4 regions of the Sphingomonas sp. GW822-FHT03G08 genome follow, and region 2 is predicted to be linked to each of the others. Evidence: predicted binding sites of a transcription regulator. Region 2 holds the regulator's gene; each other region holds the start of a gene.

The links. Region 2 encodes LexA, which represses DNA repair genes until DNA is damaged. Its sites were predicted from a motif close to GTTCCNCNCTTGTTCT; they were not measured.
Region 1: a site for LexA is predicted at 2,897-2,912, ahead of AC1RJ5_RS09300 (error-prone DNA polymerase). Genes of this name have one in related genera too.
Region 3: a site for LexA is predicted at 2,919-2,934, ahead of AC1RJ5_RS09510 (ImuA family protein). Genes of this name have one in related genera too.
Region 4: a site for LexA is predicted at 2,125-2,140, ahead of AC1RJ5_RS11060 (ribonucleoside-diphosphate reductase subunit alpha). Genes of this name have one in related genera too.

The regions. Positions count from the first base shown of each region.
Region 1 covers NZ_JBXAMZ010000001.1:2,031,487-2,036,226, reverse strand. Annotated here, with positions in the region: gene AC1RJ5_RS09315 (BLUF domain-containing protein) at 1-262, opposite strand, end outside; gene AC1RJ5_RS09310 (hypothetical protein) at 452-655, opposite strand; gene AC1RJ5_RS09305 (hybrid sensor histidine kinase/response regulator) at 919-2,823, shown strand; gene AC1RJ5_RS09300 (error-prone DNA polymerase) at 2,938-4,740, shown strand, end outside.
Region 2 covers NZ_JBXAMZ010000001.1:953,339-958,078, reverse strand. Annotated here, with positions in the region: gene AC1RJ5_RS04150 (ComEC/Rec2 family competence protein) at 1-2,075, shown strand, start outside; gene AC1RJ5_RS04145 (EF-hand domain-containing protein) at 2,102-2,797, shown strand; gene lexA (transcriptional repressor LexA) at 2,801-3,493, opposite strand; gene AC1RJ5_RS04135 (molybdopterin molybdotransferase MoeA) at 3,552-4,739, opposite strand.
Region 3 covers NZ_JBXAMZ010000001.1:2,067,025-2,071,764, reverse strand. Annotated here, with positions in the region: gene AC1RJ5_RS09520 (Atxe2 family lasso peptide isopeptidase) at 1-3, opposite strand, end outside; gene AC1RJ5_RS09515 (TonB-dependent receptor domain-containing protein) at 117-2,705, opposite strand; gene AC1RJ5_RS09510 (ImuA family protein) at 2,966-3,697, shown strand; gene AC1RJ5_RS09505 (Y-family DNA polymerase) at 3,618-4,740, shown strand, end outside.
Region 4 covers NZ_JBXAMZ010000001.1:2,399,338-2,404,077, reverse strand. Annotated here, with positions in the region: gene AC1RJ5_RS11070 (HlyD family secretion protein) at 1-31, opposite strand, end outside; gene AC1RJ5_RS11065 (MFS transporter) at 31-1,695, opposite strand; gene AC1RJ5_RS11060 (ribonucleoside-diphosphate reductase subunit alpha) at 2,379-4,328, shown strand; gene AC1RJ5_RS11055 (endonuclease domain-containing protein) at 4,393-4,740, shown strand, end outside.

The sequences.
Region 1 (4,740 bases), 1.1 Mb from region 2:
ATTCGCCGAATTCGCGCCGCGTGGTTTCGCGCCGCGAGAGAAGCACCAGCGCATGGTGGCGAGGGTCGGCGATGATGCGAAGGAAGACGTCCTCGACCGCGGTCTTCGGTCCTTCGAGCGCCTGGAGAAACCGACGCCCATCGGTGTAGAGAAGGCCGGTGATCTCGTCGCGCGCATTGTTGCGCTGCGCCTGTGCAAGGAGCTGGTCGAGATCGATGACTTCGTTCTTGCGCGCCGAGCTGATGTAGAGAAGTTGCAGCATCGAATTCTCCTTGCAGAGGTCATCTGGGCGCTAACTACCTAATAAATCACGAATTAACCCAGATCAGGACTCGTGTCGGGCAAACGGTATCGTGGGTTCGAGCGTGATAGGGGGCGAACTTGCCTGCCGCGCTATGATGGGCGAACTCCGCTATGGACCGTGCATGGCAGCAAGCCGGCGGAGCGAAGATCATGTCTCGCCGTGCGACGCAGGATCGGCAACCAACAGGACGCCGCGGCCCGAGGCGGCCAGCTCGACCTGGTCGAGCTGGCGCAAGAGATCGTCGAACCCTCCATCGGCCGGCACTGGTATCGCGCCCCGGAAGCTTTCTCCCAGCCGTTCCGGGTCCTGCCGGGTAAGCAGACCAATGGCGACGATACGAGGATCCGACACAATGATTTCCTGCACTTAGCTGACTTCAGGGCATACTTTCCACGCGGTGATATCAACCCCTTGGCAACGCGCACGTTCCGCCCACAGTCATAACTGGCCCGCCGTTTGAGCTATGCTCGCCCCTCGGGCGCGCTCCGGTCGTGGCGCATCCTGCGGCCCGGAGGAGCCGGACAATTTCCAGCAATCTCCGCCTTCTAGCGGGATTTGCGCGGCCGTGCCCATGCGCGCTATGGCGGCGCAGCGCCTTCTTTTCAGGGAATAATATGGTCCAATCGCCGCTCGAGGATCCTGTCGCAAACCGGTTCGAGATACTGGTCCAGTCGGTGATCGACTATGCGATCTACATGCTCGATCGCGAAGGCCGGATCGTCACCTGGAACGCGGGTGCCGAGCGGCTCAAGGGCTATGCCGCGGAGGAGATCGTCGGCGAGCATTATTCGCGTTTCTTTACGCCGGAGGATCGCGCGGCCGGGCTTCCCGCCAAAGCGCTTGCCAAGGCGGCCGACGAGGGGCGGTCGGAGGTCGAGGGCTGGCGAGTGCGCAAGGACGGCAGCCGGTTCTGGGCGCATGCGGTGCTCGACCCGATCCGCGCCGAGGATGGGACGCTGGTCGGGTTCGCCAAGATCACGCGCGATATCACCGAGCGGCGCCAGCTCGAACAGGCGCGCCTGGCCAGCGAACTGCAATTCCGCATGCTCGTGCAGGGCGTACACGACTATGCCATCTACATGCTCGATCCGAGCGGACGCATCACGAGTTGGAACGCCGGCGCCCGCGCAATCAAGGGCTATGAGGAGCAGGAGGTGCTGGGCGAGCATTTCTCGCTCTTCCACACCGAAGAGGATCGCGCGCGGGGCACGCCGGCCATGGCGCTCGAGACGGCACTGCGCGAAGGCAAGTTCGAGGCCGAGGCTCGCCGCGTCCGCAAGGATGGATCGCTGTTCTGGGCCCATGTCGTCATCGATCCGATCTACGACGAGGTCGGCACCCATATCGGCTTCGCGAAGATCACGCGCGACGTGACCGAGCGCAAGCTCGCGCAGGACGAGCTGCGCGACACCCAGGCCGCGCTCCTCCAGTCGCAGAAGCTCCAGGCACTCGGCGAGCTGGCCGGAGGCATCGCGCACGACTTCAACAATCTGATGACCGTGATCCGCGGCTCGACCGATTTCCTTCTGCAGCAGCCGGACCTGCCCGCCGAAAAGCGTAACCGCTATCTCCACGTCATGCTGGAGACCGCCGAGCGCGCCGCCAGCCTGACTTCGCAGCTTTTGGCCTTTGCGCGGCGCCAGCCGCTCGAGCCCGAGGTTCTTGATCTGAGCGTTCGTCTCGATGCGGTGGCCGAGATGCTCCAGCGTACGCTGGGCGGCAATGTCGCGCTCGAGCTCGACCTGGCGCCGGCGCTCTGGCCGGTCGAGATCGATCCGACGGGGCTGGAGACTGCGTTGCTCAATGCGGTGTTGAATGCGCGCGATGCGATGCCGAACGGAGGCCAGATCCGTCTCGTGACGAGCAACCTTTCGCGGCCCGAGGGCGACATGGTGTGCCTTGCGATCAGCGATACCGGGGAGGGCATCGCGCCCGAGAAGCTGGAGCGCGTTTTCGAGCCCTTCTTCACGACCAAACCGGCCGGAAAGGGCACCGGGCTCGGCCTGTCCCAGATCCATGGGTTCGCCGTGCAATCCGGGGGTTCCGCAACCATCGAATCGGAGCTCGGCCACGGCACGACGGTCCGCATTCTGCTGCCCCGGACCGACAAGCCGGCGCAAAAGGGGGCAGAGCTCGATCCCCAAGTCTCGATTTCCGCCGGCCTCAATGTGCTGCTGGTCGAGGATAGCGACCATGTCCGCTATTTCGCGCGACAGCTGCTCGAGGATCTCGGTTGCGAGGTGGTCGAGGCTGCGAGCGGCGAGGAAGCGCTCGAGCGCCTGAGAGACAACTCGGTCGACCTGATATTCTCCGACATCGTCATGCCGGGCATGAACGGCTTGGAATTTGCCAAGCGCGTGCGCGAGCAGAACGATCGGGTCGCGGTGCTGCTGGCGAGCGGCTATAGCAGCAAGCAGTTCATTCCCGCGGACCAGCGGGAATTTCCCATTCTTCGCAAGCCATACAAGCTCCAGACGCTTGCGGTGGCGATCCGCACGTTGCTGGCGCAGGGCGACTAGGCGGCGGTCGGCCCCGGACACGAGCGTCGGTCCGGGGCAATGAGGCCTGAGGATCGATTCGACCCGGCCGGCAAGAACATATAAGGAACACCGTTCCTCTTGCCGACTCGTCCCATGTCCAGCCCCTCTTATGTCGAACTCCAGGTAACCACGCATTTCAGCTTCCTGCGCGGCGCCTCCTCGCCCGAGGAATTGTTTGCTGCGGCGGCGCTGCTCGGTCTTCCCGCGCTCGGTATCGCCGATCGCAACTCGGTCGCGGGAATCGTGCGCGCCTGGGACGCCCAGAAGGCGACCGGCGTGCGCTCCATTGCCGGCTGCAGGCTCGATCTGGCCGATGGCACAGCCCTGCTCGTCTATCCGACCGACCGGACCGCCTGGAGCCGGCTCACACGCCTGCTTTCGATCGGCAAGAGCCGGGCCGGCAAGGGCGCCTGTCATCTCGACTGGGGCGATATCGAGACCTGGAACCAGGGACTTATCGGCGTGTTGGTTCCGGACCGGGCCAATGCCGATACTCTGGCGGCATTGGACCGGACCAGCCGTATCTTCGCCGACCGATCCTATCTGGCGCTTGCGCTGCGCCGCGGCCCGCGCGACGCGGTGCGACTGCGCGACCTGTGCGAAATGGCGGCGAAGGCGCGGGTCGCCACCGTGGCGACGGGCGATGTGCTCTATCACGCGCCGGAGCGGCGTTTGCTGCAGGACGTGGTCACCTGCATCCGGAAGAAATGTACGGTCGATGCGCTGGGCGACCGCCGCGAAAGGATCGCCGACCGGCACCTGAAGACCGGCGCGGAGATGGAGCGGCTGTACCGCCGCTATCTCGGCGATACGCGTCCGGTCGTACGAAGCCTCGAGATTGCGGAGCGCTGCAGCTTCGACCTCGAGCACCTCCGCTATCAATATCCCGACGAGATCAAGGGGGCGGGGCGCACCCCCCAGCAGGAGCTGGAGCGGCTGACCTGGGAGAAGGCCCCCGGGCGCTATCCGGACGGCGTGACGCCGAAGATCCGCGCGCAGCTCGAGCATGAGCTGCGCCTCATAGGCCAGCTCGACTACGCGCCCTATTTCCTGACCGTCCATTCCATCGTCGCCTTCGCGCGCTCGCGGGACATCCTCTGCCAGGGCCGGGGCTCGGCCGCCAACTCGGCGGTATGCTATTGCCTCGGCATCACGTCGATCGATCCGGTCCGCTCCGAACTTCTGTTCGAGCGCTTCGTCAGCGCCGAGCGCAGGGAGCCGCCGGATATCGACGTGGACTTCGAACATGAGCGGCGCGAGGAAGTGATCCAGTGGATCTACGAGACTTATGGCCGTGACCGCAGCGCGCTCACCGCGGTCGTCAGCCGCTACCGCGCGCGCGGGGCGGTACGCGAGGTCGGCAAGGCGCTGGGGCTCAGCGAGGACATGACTGCCGGGCTGGCGAGCCAGGTCTGGGGCTGGAGCCGCGAGGGTGTCACTTCCGTCCAAGCCGAGGAACTCAATCTCGACATGGCAGATCCCCGGCTCGCGCTCACGCTCGAGCTGGCGCGGCAGCTGATCAACACGCCGCGGCACCTCTCCCAGCACCCCGGCGGCTTCGTGCTGACCCGGGACCGGCTCGACGACCTGGTGCCGATCGAGCCCGCCGCAATGGAGGACCGCCAGGTCATCGAATGGGACAAGGACGACATCGACGCTTTGGGCTTCATGAAGGTCGACGTGCTGGCGCTCGGCATGCTGAGCTGCATGCGGCGCGCCTTCGAATTCCTCGAGGCCGACAAGGGCGTCGCGCTCGACCTCGCGACCATCCCGGCGGAGGATCCGGCTACCTATGCGATGATCCGCAAGGCCGACACGCTCGGCGTCTTCCAGATCGAGAGCCGCGCGCAGATGGCGATGCTGCCGCGCATCAAGCCGCGCACCTTCTACGACCTG
Region 2 (4,740 bases):
CCGAGCGCGCGCAATTGCCGCTCTGGCTGCCGGTGGCGCTGGGCGGCGGGATCACCGCCTGGTTCCTGCTGCCGGACACGTCGCGCTGGATCGGTTTCCTGCTGGCTTCCTGCGCCGTGGCGGTGCTGGGATTGGCACTGCCCGGTCGTTTGGGGCGCGCATTGCTGCTCGGCGGACTTGCGATGGCAGTCGGCTGCACGCTGATCTGGTGGCGGGCCGAGCGGGTGGCGGCGCCGGTGCTGGCGCGTCCCGCGGTGGTGGAGATTACCGGACGCGTGGTGCGGGTGGAGCGGATGCCCGCACGCGAGGTGGTGCGGGTGACGTTGCTGCCGGGCCGCACAGACCTGCCGCCGCGGGTGCGGGTGAACCTCGAGACGCGGGACGTGCCTGCCGGCCTGGCGCCGGATGCGGTGGTGAAGCTGCGTGCCCGGCTGATGCCTCCAGCCGAGGCCTCGGTACCGGGGGGCTATGATTTTGCGCGTACGGCGTGGTTCGCTGGACTTGGCGCTACCGGAAAGGGCTTCGATCCCGTCGAGGTTGTGACGCCGGCGCGGGCGGCGGGCGCCGATCTGCGGGCGTCGCTTTCGGCGCATATCCAGTCGCGAGTCGAGGGCAGCGCGGGCGGTATCGCCAGCGCGCTCGCGACCGGTGATCAGGGCGCGATCGCGGAAGAGGATGTGGAGGCAATGCAGCGCTCCGGCCTCGCGCACCTGCTTTCGGTGAGTGGGCTGCACGTGACCGCGGTGACCGCGGCGGCAATGCTGCTGGTGCTCAAGCTGCTCGCCCTGAGCCCGACCCTGGCGCTGCGTTGGCGGCTGCCCCTGGTTGCGGCGGGGGCGGGCGCGCTGGCGGCGATCGGCTATACGCTGCTCACCGGCGCGGAAGTGCCGACGATCCGCTCCTGCGTCGCCGCCCTGCTGGTGCTGCTGGCGCTGAGCCTGGGGCGTGAGGCGATCACGCTGCGGCTGGTTGCGGCGGGTGCGGTGATCGTGCTGCTGCTCTGGCCCGAGGCGCTCGCGGGCGCGAGCTTTCAGCTGAGCTTTGCGGCGGTGACGGCGATCGTCGCATTGCACGAGAGTCCATTCATGCACCGCTGGTTCGGCAAGCGCGAGGAGGGGCGGGGGGCGGCGTTGCTGCGCGGTATCGGTTCGCTGCTGCTGACCGGCGTGGCGGTGGAGCTCGCGCTGATGCCGATCGGGCTGTTTCATTTCCACCAGGCCGGGATTTACGGCGCGCTCGCCAATATCGTCGCGATCCCGCTCACCACCTTTGTGATCATGCCCCTGGAAGCGCTGGCGCTGCTGCTCGATGTGGTGGGGCTGGGCTGGCCGGCCTGGTGGCTTACCGATCAGGCGCTGCAGCTGCTGCTCTGGATAGCACGGACCACGGCTGCCGCGCCGGGCGCGGTCGCGGCGTTCCCCACCATGCCGGGCGGCGCCTTTGCGCTGATGGTCGCGGGCGGGCTGTGGCTGGCGCTTTGGCGGACGGACGTGCGCTGGGCGGGGGCGGTGCCGCTTGTCATGGGGTTGGGCTGGATGCTCGCCACGCCGGCGCCGGATCTGATCGTGACCGGCGACGGACGGCACCTCGCGATCCGCATGGCCGATGGCAGCATGGCGCTGCTGCGCGATCGGGCGGGTGACTATACCCGCGACATGCTCGCGGAAACCGGCGGCAGCGATGTCGAACCGGTTGCCTTGTCCGACCAGCCGGGGGCTGCTTGCAGCCTCGATTTGTGCCTGATCGAGCATCGTGCCGGGGGGCGGGTGTGGCGGGTTGCGGCGACGCGGAGCGGCTATGCCTTGCCCTGGGCCGAATTCACTACGCTATGTCGCAAGGTCGATGTGGTGATCAGCGACCGGCGCCTGCCGGCGGGCTGCGCGCCGCGCTGGCTAAAGCTCGATCGGCCGCAGCTGGACAGGACCGGCGGGCTGGCGATCGCCTTTGCCAGCGGTCGGGTGGCGATGGTGCGTGGCGGAGGGCGGCATCCCTGGCGCGACCCGCCGAAAGTGCAGCCGGTCTATGTGCCGGAGCAGGGACTTGCACCTGTCCGGACACGAAATCGCTGGCGCTGACAGGGGCTTCGGGCTCTCCTCGCAGCATGATCCGGAACCCGAAGAAAAGCGACACGATCGAAGTGCGGCTGCCCCATGCGGTGAAGCGCGCCTTCATGGAGCAATGCCGGGCCGAAGGGCGGACGGCGAGCGATGTGGTGCGCGGCTATGTCGATGCGCATCTCGCCGGCGACGCGCCTGCGCCAAGCCGGTTGCGCCGCTGGTGTCGCCCTTTGGCCGCCGTAGGGATGATCGGGGCGATCGGGCTGGCCATGCCTGTCGCGGTGACTGCCGCACCGGATTTCCGGCCGAGCTATGCCGCGTTCGATCGCAATCATGACGGAGTGCTCACCCCCGACGAATTCGGTCCGAAGCGCGCCGAGCCGCGAATCTGGTGCGGGGAGCATCGGGTGATGGCGCTGCCGCTGCGCCGGGCCTCGATGCCCGATATTCGGGGGTTGCGGCCCTTTGCCATTTCCGCGTCCGACTTCACCCTGGCCAAGGCCGATGCCAATCGGGACGGCAGGGTCAGCTTCGCCGAATTCGCGGCGCACCGGCTCAGGATGTTCCGCGCCGGCTTCGACCTGCTCGATGCCGATCATGACGGCACGCTTTCGCCCGCCGAATATGCCGCCGCGTGGAACCTGTTCCGATTCCTCGGCCGGCAGCCCGATGTGGCGCCGTTCCAGGAACTCGACCGCAATGGCGACGGCAAGGTCGCCTGGAACGAGTTCCTGGCCTGAGCCTCAGTACTTGCGCAGCAGGCCGGCCAGCCGGCCCTGCACGCGGACCTGATCGGGACGGTAGCGCTGGGCGTTATAGTCGCGATTGGCTGGATCGAGCCGGATCATCGCGCCTTCCTTGCGGAAATACTTCAAGGTCGCCTCGGCATCGTCGATCAGCGCCACGACGATCTCGCCGTCGCGTGCCGTCTCGGTACGGCGGATCAGCGCATAGTCGCCGTCGAGAATACCGGCCTCGACCATCGAATCGCCGGCCACCTCAAGCGCATAATGCTCGCCCGCGCCCAGCAAGGCCGCGGGAACCGGGAGCATCGACGAGCCTTCCAGCGCCTCGATCGGCGTACCCGCGGCGATGCGGCCGTGGAGCGGAATCTCGATCACATCGTTCGCGGGAGATGGCAGGGGCGCGGAGGGGGAGAGATTCGAAACGGCCACCGCGGGGGCGGCGGACCTGGCCGCAGCGGCCGGCTTCGCATCGCCGCGCTCGGGCATGCGGAGTACTTCGAGCGCGCGGGCGCGGTTCGGCAGGCGGCGAATGAACTCGCGCTCCTCCAGCGCAGAGATCAACCGATGCACCCCCGACTTCGACTTGAGATCGAGCGCTTCCTTCATTTCCTCGAACGAAGGCGAGACGCCGGTCTCGGCAAGCCGATCGGCAATGAAGCAGATGAGCTCGTGCTGCTTGCGCGTGAGCATCCGGTTTCTCCTGGCGTGGAACAGACTGCGAACGTTTATGCAATGTTCCGCGCGCTTGTCAAGCGATGTCGAGGATTTCCGCCGAGTCGCCCGTTTTCGCCTCCGGCGCCCCGGCCGGACGCACGATCAGGCACGTCGCCCGTGCCAGCGTGCGCAGCATCGAGCTGTCCTGGATCGTCGCGGCAAAGGCGCGGCCCCCCACCAGCTCGGCACGGAGATAGTCAGCGCGCGCGCCCGTGGCGGGCAGCGGTTCGCCGAGCGGCACCGACCGGCTGCGCGGCAAGGGATCGGCGGCCCCCGCCAGATGCGCGACCAGCGGCCGCACGAACAAAGTCGCGGTGGCGAACACCGACACGGGATTGCCGGGCAGGCCGAGCAGCATCGCCTCGCCGAGCCGCCCGGCCATCATCGGCTTGCCCGGGCGCAGCGCGATCTTCCAGAAATCGATCTCCGCTCCCGCCGCGAGCAGCGCCGGGCGAACCAGGTCATGATCGCCGACCGAGGCCCCGCCGGTGGTGACGAGCAGATCGCAGTCGAGCGCGCGGAACGCGGCCTCGAGCACGCCCAGGCGATCGGGCAGGATGCCGAGGTCGATCAGCTCGACCGGAAGATCGGCCAGCATCGCGGTGAGCAGCAGCCGGTTGGTCTCGGGGATCTGGTCGGGCCCGAGCGGCGCGCCTGGCGGAACCAGCTCGTCGCCGGTGGAGAGCAGCGCAACCCGGACCTTGCGGCGGACGGGCAGGGTCGCGTGGCCGGCCAGGGCGGCAAGCGCGAGGGCGGCGGAGGTGATCCGGGATCCGGCGCGGAGCAATACATCGCCCTCGCTGAAATCGAGCCCGCGCGCACGGACATTGCCGCCAAGGCGCAGCGGGCCTTCGCCGGCCAGTGCGAGATGATCGCCCTCCCGCGCGGCTTCCTCCTGGACGAGGATGGTATCGGCGCCGGGCGGCAGCGGGGCGCCGGTGAAGATGCGCACGGCCTGGCCCGGGGCGACCGCGCCGGCAAAGCCGCGCCCGGCAGCGCTCTCGCCGATCACCTGCCAGGGGCCGGGCAGATCGGCGAAGCGGATCGCATAGCCGTCCATCGCCGAGAGGGCAGAGGCGGGCTGGGTGCGGCGGGCAAGGACATCGCGGGCGGCCCAGCGTCCGGCGGCCAGGGCGATCGGCACCGCCTCCTCGGCGAGCGGGGCGGCGCGCGCGAACAGGCGCTGCTGGGCTTCGGCGACGGGGAGGAGAGCGGCGGGCATG
Region 3 (4,740 bases), 1.1 Mb from region 2:
CACCAGAGCGTGCCGGGGTAGGTGCGCCCCGGACGGTACGAGGCCCATACAGTCCGGGGCGGCCCTTGCCGGGCTCGAGAGCACCAGCGCGGCAAGGGCTGTCAGGAGGCGACGCGTCACCATTGCTTCGTCACCGACAAGGCGACGAACCGTCCGATCGGCGACTGGTTGGTCGAATCGAATGGAATCGAGGCGGCGGATGGATTGCTAATCGGATCCGGCGCCTCGTTCAGCAGGTTCTGTACCGTGAGCCGAAGCTCGAGGTTGGCGAGCGCGCCATGGTCGATGGCAGGGCGGAAAGACCCGCTCAGGTCGAGCGTGGTGAAGGCGCCCACGGTCGATTCGGGCGGGCGGCGCCTGTCGAGCGTGCTGCCGGCATAGTTGAGCGCGGCGGCGAACTGCAGCGTCCGGGACTGCCAGCCCGCCGAGGCGCGGGCGCGCCAGTGCGGCGGGGTGAAGATCAGCCCGGCACGACCTTCATAAGGTTGGTTCGCCACCGGCTGTCGCTTGTCGTCGAGATAGCTCGCGGACGCTGCCAGCTGGAGCTGACTGCCGCCACGTAGCCCGGCGCTATAGTCGATTGCGACGTCGACGCCGCGGGCATGTTCGCGCGCGGTGTTGCGCAGGCTCGCATCGACGACCGCCGCGACCCGCGCCGGATCATAAGCCTGCCCGCTCTGGTTCTCGAGCCCGAGCGGGGCCTCGGCGATCAGGCCCTGCAACTGGCTGGCGCTGGGTGCGAAGAAGACGAAATTGGCCGCGGCCGGATTGGTGAACGCAGTCGTATAGTCGCTCACGGCGTTGGCGATGCGGCCTCGATAGTCGATGTCGAATCCGCTCGCCTCGATACGCAGGCCATCGAGCGGCTTGAACTCGATCGACAGCGTCGAACTGGTCGCGCGTTCTGCACGTAGGTCCGCGTTACCGCCGGCCACGAGCAGCACCGTCGAGCCCGCCGGGAGCGGCGGGGTCGGCTGCGTCGAGAACTGGTTGGCGCGCAGGAGGATGGCCTGGCGGGCCTGATTGACCTGGTTCAGGGTCGGGATTTTGAAGGACTTGCCCCAGCTGTACTTGAGCGTGATGCCCGGATGGGGGGCGTAGATCAGGCCCAGCTTCGGCGTCGCGACCTCGTCGATGCCGGCATAGCGTTCGTAGCGGACTGCGGCGCTGAGGCGCAGGGCGTCGAGCCAGGGCATGCGATTGGCGGCGCCGACAAGGGGCAGTGAAAGCTCGCCATAGCCGAACAGGCTCTCGCGCCGCTCGCTGGCGTCACGGGCTATTGTTGTGACCCCGCCGCTCGTCGATCGCACATCGAAGTCGAGCTGGAACCGCCGATACCCGCCGCCCAGTGCGAGGCGCGCCTCGCCGCCGGGAAGATGGGCGAGCGGGCCCTCGGCACTCGCCTCGAAATTGGTGAGGTGGTTGTCATAGGCGGAGCGGCCCAGGCTCAGCCCGTTGATGTAGCGCTTCGCGTTGCTGACGGTCGAGCTCTCGCCGTCGGTCATCGCGAGGGTCGCTTCCCACCCGCCGCCGGGCTTGAAGTGCAGTGACGGCGTGACCGAATAGGAGCGCACGACGGGCAGGCTGAGCTGGCCATAGGTGGTCACCGGGGCCGTCACGGAATAGGCGACCGCCTTGCGCGACCGGCGGTCGGCGAGTTCGGCGTCGAGTTCGAACGAGACCCAGCTCGCGAGATCCTGATGGCCGGTCAGTACGCCGCTGACCTGCCGATAGCCGCTGCCGAGCATCTGAGACCGGGCAAGGCCGCGCGTATAGTCCCGCTGGTCCGCATAGATCGGCGTCGCCTTGCTATAGTCGATCGCGGCCATGAAGCCGCCGCCTGCCCAACGCGCGCCGCCGACCCCCGAATATTGCTGCTGAACATTGCCGCCCTCGGCCGAGCCGCCGATGCGCGCGCTCGCCTGAAGGCCGTCATAGTCGCGGCGCAGGATCAGGTTGGCGACGCCGCCGACCGCGTCCGAGCCGTATAGCGCCGAGGCGCCGTCGATGATGACCTCGATGCGCTCGAGTGCCGCCAGCGGAATGGTCGAGATATCGACGCCCTGGTTGACGGCGTCGTAAGGAAGGCGGTGACCGTTGATGAGCGTCAACGTCGCGTCCGAGCCCAGCCCGCGAAGATTGAGCGTCGTCGAGTTATTGATGTTGTTGTATCCGCCCTGGTCACCGCCCCCCGCGACCCCGGGGTTTTGCCCTCCGGTAAAATTCTGCGGGATGATCCGCGAAACGCTCGCCATGTCCGGCAGGCCCTGTTCCTCAAGGCCGCGGCGCGTCATCACGATTACCGGCGAGGGGCCGGTGGCGCCGCGGATGCGCGTGCCCGTCACCATGATCGCCGGGTCGGTGCCGTCCTCCGCAGCAGCTCTGGCGCGCACCCTGATGACGAGCGCCCCAGCCTGCTGGTCGACGACGAGGTCAGTGCCCGCGATCGCCCGGCGAACCGCCTCCTCAATAGTGAACCTGCCCCGGATCGCCGGTGCCTGGCGGCCGCGGATATCGGCGTCGGCGAACAGGATCTCGCGGCCGCCCTGGCGGGCGAGCGCACGCAGCGTTGCGCCAAGGTCCTGCTGCGCCAGGTCGAAGGCGATCGATGCCTCCTGCGCGCTTGCCGGCAGGATCGCCATGCGGGCCGGGATCGCCGTCGCGCCGAGCAGCGCGGCGCAGAATGCTTTTCTCAAGACTCTCATTTCCACCCTCCCAATCGCCGAGCTTCGTGCGGCGTTGGGGGATTGACGGGCGGGCCGGCGGAATACGGGGTCGGACCACAAAATATTTTTCTTGGCTGACGGCCCCGTAACGACCCGAGGATTCGTCTCTGCGCGACCGGCCTGGCCCGCGTTCCCGGCAAGCCGGTCGGGACCTCGGCGTCGGACCCCGTTCTTGACGGCCCGGCATTCTTCCGAACAAAAAGGGAACGAATCAACCTCTTATCGAGTCTTGGACCTTCATGCGGCAGCCAGCTGTCATTGCCGATCTGCGTTCACGCATCGCCGCCATCGAAGGCGTAGGGCAGCGGCACGCAGCGGTGCCGTTCGGGATCGCGTCGCTCGACGGGCGGCTTCCGGGCGGCGGCCTGGCGACCGGCGCGCTCCATGAGGTCGCCGGCAGTGATGCGCTGTGCGACGACGCCGCCGCCACCGTCTTCCTTGCCGGCATCCTCGCCCGGATCGAGGGTCCGGTCTTCTGGTGCCTCAGATGGCGCGACCTGTTCGCGCCCGCGCTCGACCTGGCAGGCCTGCATCCGGACCGCGTCGTCCATGTCGAGGCGGGTAGCGACACGAACGTCCTGCTGGCGATGGAGGAGTGCCTGCGCCATCCCGGGCTCGCCGGGGTGGTGGGAGAGGTCGCCAAGCTCACGACGACGGCATCGAAGCGGCTGCAGCTTGCCGCCGAGAGCTCGGGCACCACGGCCTTCGTGTTCCGCCGGGCCTCCCCGGTCGATGCCGTCGCGGAAGGCACCGCGGCGGTCACGCGCTGGCGCGTGCTCGCCGCGCCCAGCGAGCCGCTCGGCATCCCCAGCCTCGGCCGCGCCCGCTGGGACCTGCGCCTCGAGCGGGTGCGCGGCGGCGAGCCCAAGTCCTGGATCGTGGAGGCCTGCGATGCGCAGGGTCGTCTCGCTCTACCTGCCAAGCTGGTCGACCGACCGGCTGCGGCGGACGAGCGGCGTCTCGCGAGCTGAGTCTCGCGACGCCGCGCCGGCCGGCGACCGGCCGCTCGTCACCGCGCTCCCCGATCATGGCCGCAAGATCGTAGCCGCGATCGATCCCGCTGCGCGCAGCTTAGGCATAGCGCCCGGCATGACCGTCACCAGGGCGCGCAGCCTGGCGCCCGGGCTGATGGTGGTCGATGCCGATCCGGAAGGCGATCTCGCCGCGCTCCGGCGCCTCGCCTTGTGGTGCTCGCGCTATTCCCCCGTCGTCGCCCCCGATCCGCCCCGGGGCATCTGGATCGACGTCACCGGCTGCGCGCCGCTGTTCGGTAGCGAGCGCGCGCTGCTCAAGGACCTGCACCGCCGCATCGCCGGCGCCGGCTTCGCGGTACAGGTCGCGGTGGCCGATACGCCGGGCTGCGCCCATGCGGTCGCCCGGCACGTGCTTGCCGGCCGGCCGGTCGCGATCCCCCCTGACGACCAGCGCAAGGCGATGGCGCTGCTGCCCCTCGCGGCGCTGCGGCTCGAGGCGCCGCTGGTCGAAGGGCTGCGCAAGCTCGGCTTCGAGCGGATCGAGCAGATCCTCGCGACGCCGCGCGGCCCGCTCGCCCGCCGGTTCGGCCGGGTGCTGCACCAGCGGCTCGACCAGGCGCTCGGCCACGCGCCCGAGCCGATCGAGCCGATCTTCGCGCCGCGGGTGCCGCGCGCCCGGCGCGCCCTGCTCGAGCCGATCGCGACGCCGGAGGCGTTCGGCCGGGTGATCGGCGACCTCGTCGGCGACATAACCGCGCAGCTCGTCCGGCTCGGCAAGGGCGCGCGCCGGCTCGACTGCCATTTCCAGCGCGTCGACGGCCAGGCGCAGGCGATCCGCGTCGGTACCGCCACGCCGACGCGCGACGCTGCCCATCTCGCCCGGCTGCTCCAGGCGCGTATCGACCAGATCGAGCCGGGGCTCGGCATTGAGGCGATGACCCTGGTAGCGCAGCTCGTCGAGCCGCTGGCCGCCGCCCAGGCCGATCTTGCCCGCGCCGGCCGTCGCGAGGCGGACGTGGCGGGCCTGATCGACACGCTCG
Region 4 (4,740 bases), 1.4 Mb from region 2:
CCGGAGGGGCCGGTTCTTGCCCGTCTGCCATCAGGATGCTCCCGCCTGTTGTTCCGCTGCCCGGCGCAGATTCTCGCGCCGGATCCGGAATATGTGAAAACTCGCCCAGACGATCGTCGCCGCCGCGATCGCCGCGACCAGCAGGAAGGTGTCGTTGTACGCGAGCACATTGGCTTCGCGCGTCACTGTCTGGGTCAGGATCGCCGCGCTCTCGGCCTGGCGCAGTGCCGGGTCGATCAGCACCCGGCCATAGGCGGCGGCATATTGCTGCAGCCGCTGCGCCACCAGCGGGTCGCCATCCGCCAGCTGCGCGACGATCGCATTGTTATGGGCATGCTCGCGGATCACCTGGAAGGTGCCGAGCATCGCGCTGCCGAACAGCCCGCCCAGATTCTGGGTGATGCCGAACAGCGCCGAGAAGCTGACGAAATGGGTCGGCCCTTCCTTGAGCGCCCGGGTCAGCCCGATCAGCAGCGCGGGGCCGATGAACAGCGCGCTGGCGAAACCCATCAGCGCCTGGCTGAAATAGAAGTCGTGCGGCCGGGTCAGGCTGGTCGATCCCGAATCGATCAGCGCACCGACGCAGATCAGCGCCAGCGCCACCAGGATCGGCCCACCCAGGAAATTGGGATCGATGGTCAGCGCGCCGATCACGATGCCGGCCAACGTGGCGAGCAGCACCACCAGATAGAGCATCCGCATCTGGTCATTGCCCATGCCGAGCACGGTCAGCAGGCCCGATGCCCCGATCGATTGTTCGGAAAGCACCACCCGGGTCAGGATCGATACCAGCGCGAAGCGCACGATGTCGCCACTGCCCAGCCAGCGGGTGTTGAGCAGCGGATTGCTGCGGTTATGCTCGATCACCACCGCGATCGGGATCAGCACGATCGCCCCGATCAGCGCCGGCGCTACCCAGGGCGCCTCGAACCACCAGACCGACCGGCCCAGCCCGAGCACCGCGCAGAGCAATGCGATGCCCACCGCGAAGATCGGGAAGGTCACGAAGTCGAGCGGCTCGAACGCCTTCATCCGCTCGACCGGCGGCAGCACCAGCAGCCGCACCCCGGCCAGGCAGAACAGCGCCAGCCCCAGCTCGAACAGATACATGGTCTGCCAGCGATCGGGCTCGAAGGCCTCGCTGGGGAACAGCCGGGCCAGCGGCACGGCGATCTGCGGCAGCGATACGGCGAGCACGATGCCCTTCAGCCGGTGCTCGGGCGTCCAGGCCTGCACCATGTAGAGCAGCCCCACCGTGCTGCATGCCGCCGCCGCGATCCCGCTGATCGCGCGCACCGCGACGGCGCTGGCGAAGCTGTGGACCAGCAGGTGCGAGGCGGTGGTCAGCGCGAAGGCGATCAGGAAGATCTGGGTGAACAGCCTTATGCCGAATTGCTGGCGGAACTTGATGAGCACCATGTTGGCGCAGACATTGGTCATCACATAGGCGGTCGGCAGCCACTGGATCTCGGCCGAATAGAGCCCCAGCGATCCCTGCAGCGTGGTCAGGTTGGCGGTGACGATCGCATTGCCGAGCGATCCGGACAGCACCACCAGCACCGCGACCGAGAAATAGGCGATGCGCCGCGACAGCGGGTGCCAGGGGGTGGGCGGCGATCCGGGGATGGGCGAGCGTTCATGCGGCGCCGGTTGCCAGGCGTCCCGATCCTCCGCTTCTGCCCCGTTCGTTGCCATCCCGATATAATTCCGCATGCGGCGGAACGATCCGCAAGCGCACCTTGGTATAGTCGCATGGCTGCGGCGCAATCTGCAATTGCCGCGCGGTGTAGTACGCCGTCGCTCATTGGGGTGAGCGGGCATCCGGGCACCCGGTTCCCCGGCGAAAGCCGGGGCCCAGGGTTTCTTTGCCATGCTGCGTGTGACCCCGGGCTTCGGCTTTCGCCGGGAACAATCGGACAGCCACCATCTGCGGTGCTTCCGAGCGGTCAACCACAAGCCCTTGTGGTCGCCATGAGTCCTCCACGTTAAAAAAATTTACGTTCCGCGTTCGTTCCCTTGCCTTTCGGAAACCCTAGGAAAGTCCGCGCGTCGCGGCATTGCAGCAGTTGCGCAGCTGCTGTGAAGCGAGTCATTTTAGCGACGAAGCGTTGTGGATATTAACCATTTCGGCTCTTGTGCCCGGACTCGGTTTGGCACAATCTGTTGTGGTTGCACTGAGGGGCAAGCTCAAGCACTGGTGGACTCTCCGCCGCATACCCATATGCGGAAGGGGTCGACTCGTGCCTGGGACGAGGTGTGATGGACATGTTTTGTTCTTCGCGATCGACCGAGCCGGTGATAGTATCGGCGCCCCTTGAGTCGGGATTTGATGTCTCTCCAATGCGAGAGGCGCGTGAAGCTTTATCAGGGGTGTTGTCATGGAATTCAGGGACACGGAAAACAGCGTGAACGATACCGTCGCCGAAGCCCCCACCGCTGCCGTCAAGGCCGCCACGGATGCGGCAGCCAAGGCCGCTGCCGAGAAGGCCGCGCCCAAGCTGCGCAAGAAGACCGATTCCAAGACCGTCGCGCCGCGTGCGTATGATGTCGAGGTCGATCATTCGCGTGACGCGCTGCTCACCGAGTTCGGCAAGGAAACGCTGCGCGACCGCTATCTGCTGCCTGGCGAGAATTTCCAGGACCTGTTCGTGCGCGTCGCCTCGGCCTATGCCGACAATCAGGCGCACGCCCAGCGCATCTACGACTATATCTCGAAGCTGTGGTTCATGCCCGCCACTCCCGTTCTGTCGAACGGCGGCACCGGCCGCGGCCTGCCGATCTCCTGCTTCCTCAATTCGGTGCCGGACAGCCTGAACGGCATCGTCGACACCTGGAACGAGAATGTCTGGCTGGCCTCGCGCGGCGGCGGCATCGGCACCTATTGGGGTTCGGTGCGTGGCATCGGCGAGCCGGTCGGCCTCAACGGCAAGACCTCGGGCATCATCCCGTTCGTCCGCGTGATGGATTCGCTGACGCTGGCGATCTCGCAGGGCTCGCTGCGCCGCGGTTCGGCCGCCTGCTATCTCGACATCTCGCACCCGGAGATCGAGGAGTTCCTCGAGATCCGCAAGCCGTCGGGCGACTTCAACCGCAAGGCGCTGAACCTGCACCACGGCGTGCTGATCCCCGACGCGTTCATGGAAGCGGTGCGCAACGGCGAGGAGTGGGTGCTGCGTTCGCCCAAGGACCAGTCCGAGCGCGGCAAGGTCGATGCGCGCGCGCTGTTCCAGAAGCTGGTCGAAACCCGTCTCGCCACCGGCGAGCCGTACATCGTGTTCAGCGATCACGTGAACTCGAACATGCCCAAGCATCACCGCGATCTGGGCCTCAAGGTCTCGACCTCGAACCTCTGTTCGGAAATCACGCTGCCGACGGGCAAGGACCATCTGGGCAATGAGCGCACCGCTGTGTGCTGCCTCTCGTCGCTCAACATGGAAACCTGGGATCAGTGGAAGGACGACAAGAACCTGATCGAGGACGTGATGCGCTTCCTCGACAACGTCCTGCAGGATTATATCGACCGCGCCGAGCCCGGCATGGAGAAGGCCGCCTATTCGGCCAGCCGCGAGCGTAGCGTCGGCCTCGGCGTGATGGGCTTCCACTCCTTCCTCCAGGCACGCGGCATCCCGTTCGAAGGCGCGATGGCCAAGAGCTGGAACCTGCGGATGTTCAAGCACATCAAGGCGCAGGTCGATCAGGCCTCGATGGCGCTCGCCGTCGAGCGCGGCCCGTGCCCGGACGCGGCCGACATGGGCGTGATGGAGCGTTTCTCGTGCAAGATGGCGATCGCGCCGACCGCGTCGATCTCGATCATCTGCGGCGGCACCTCGGCCTGCATCGAGCCGATCCCGGCCAACATCTACACGCACAAGACGCTGTCGGGCTCCTTCTCGGTCAAGAACCCGTATCTGGAGAAGCTGCTCTCGGAGAAGAGCAAGAACTCGGATGCGGTGTGGAACTCGATCCTCGAGCAGGGCGGCTCGGTCCAGCACCTCGACTTCCTCACGCCGGAAGAGAAGGACGTCTACAAGACGAGCTTCGAGATCGATCAGCGCTGGCTGCTCGAACTCGCCGGCGACCGCACGCCCTATATCGATCAGGCGCAGTCGCTGAACCTGTTCATCCCGGCCGATGTCGAGAAGTGGGACCTGCTGATGCTCCACTTCCGCGCCTGGGAGCTCGGCATCAAGTCGCTCTATTATCTGCGTTCCAAGTCGGTGCAGCGCGCCGGCTTCGCGGGCGGCGTGGAAGCCGACAACACGATCGACAAGCCGCAGTTCAACCTGGGCGAGTCGACCGATTACGACGAATGCCTGGCGTGCCAGTGAGGCAATAATCCCTCTCCCTCTGGGAGAGGGAGGGAGCCGCGAAGCGGCGGAAGGGTGAGGGCGAGTGCGCCTCTATCAGGATCAACCGTCAGGCACGGTGCCGCGGCTTCGAGAGTTGCGGCGGGGTGCCACGGAAGCTGAGAAGAGGTTGCTTCGCGCGCTGCGCACTGCCTTTCACGACAGGAAGTGGCGGTTTCAGGCCCCGGTCGGGCCATATCGCGTCGATTTCCTCTGCTTCGCCGAGCGTCTGGTGATCGAGGTGGATGGCGGCCAGCATGCGGAGGCCGTCGAATATGATGCGCGCCGCACGCGCTTTATCGAGTCCGAGGGTTATCGCGTGCTGCGGTTCTGGAACAACGATGTGCTGGAAAACGCCGACGGCGTGATCGCCCAAATTTCCCTCTCCCTTTGG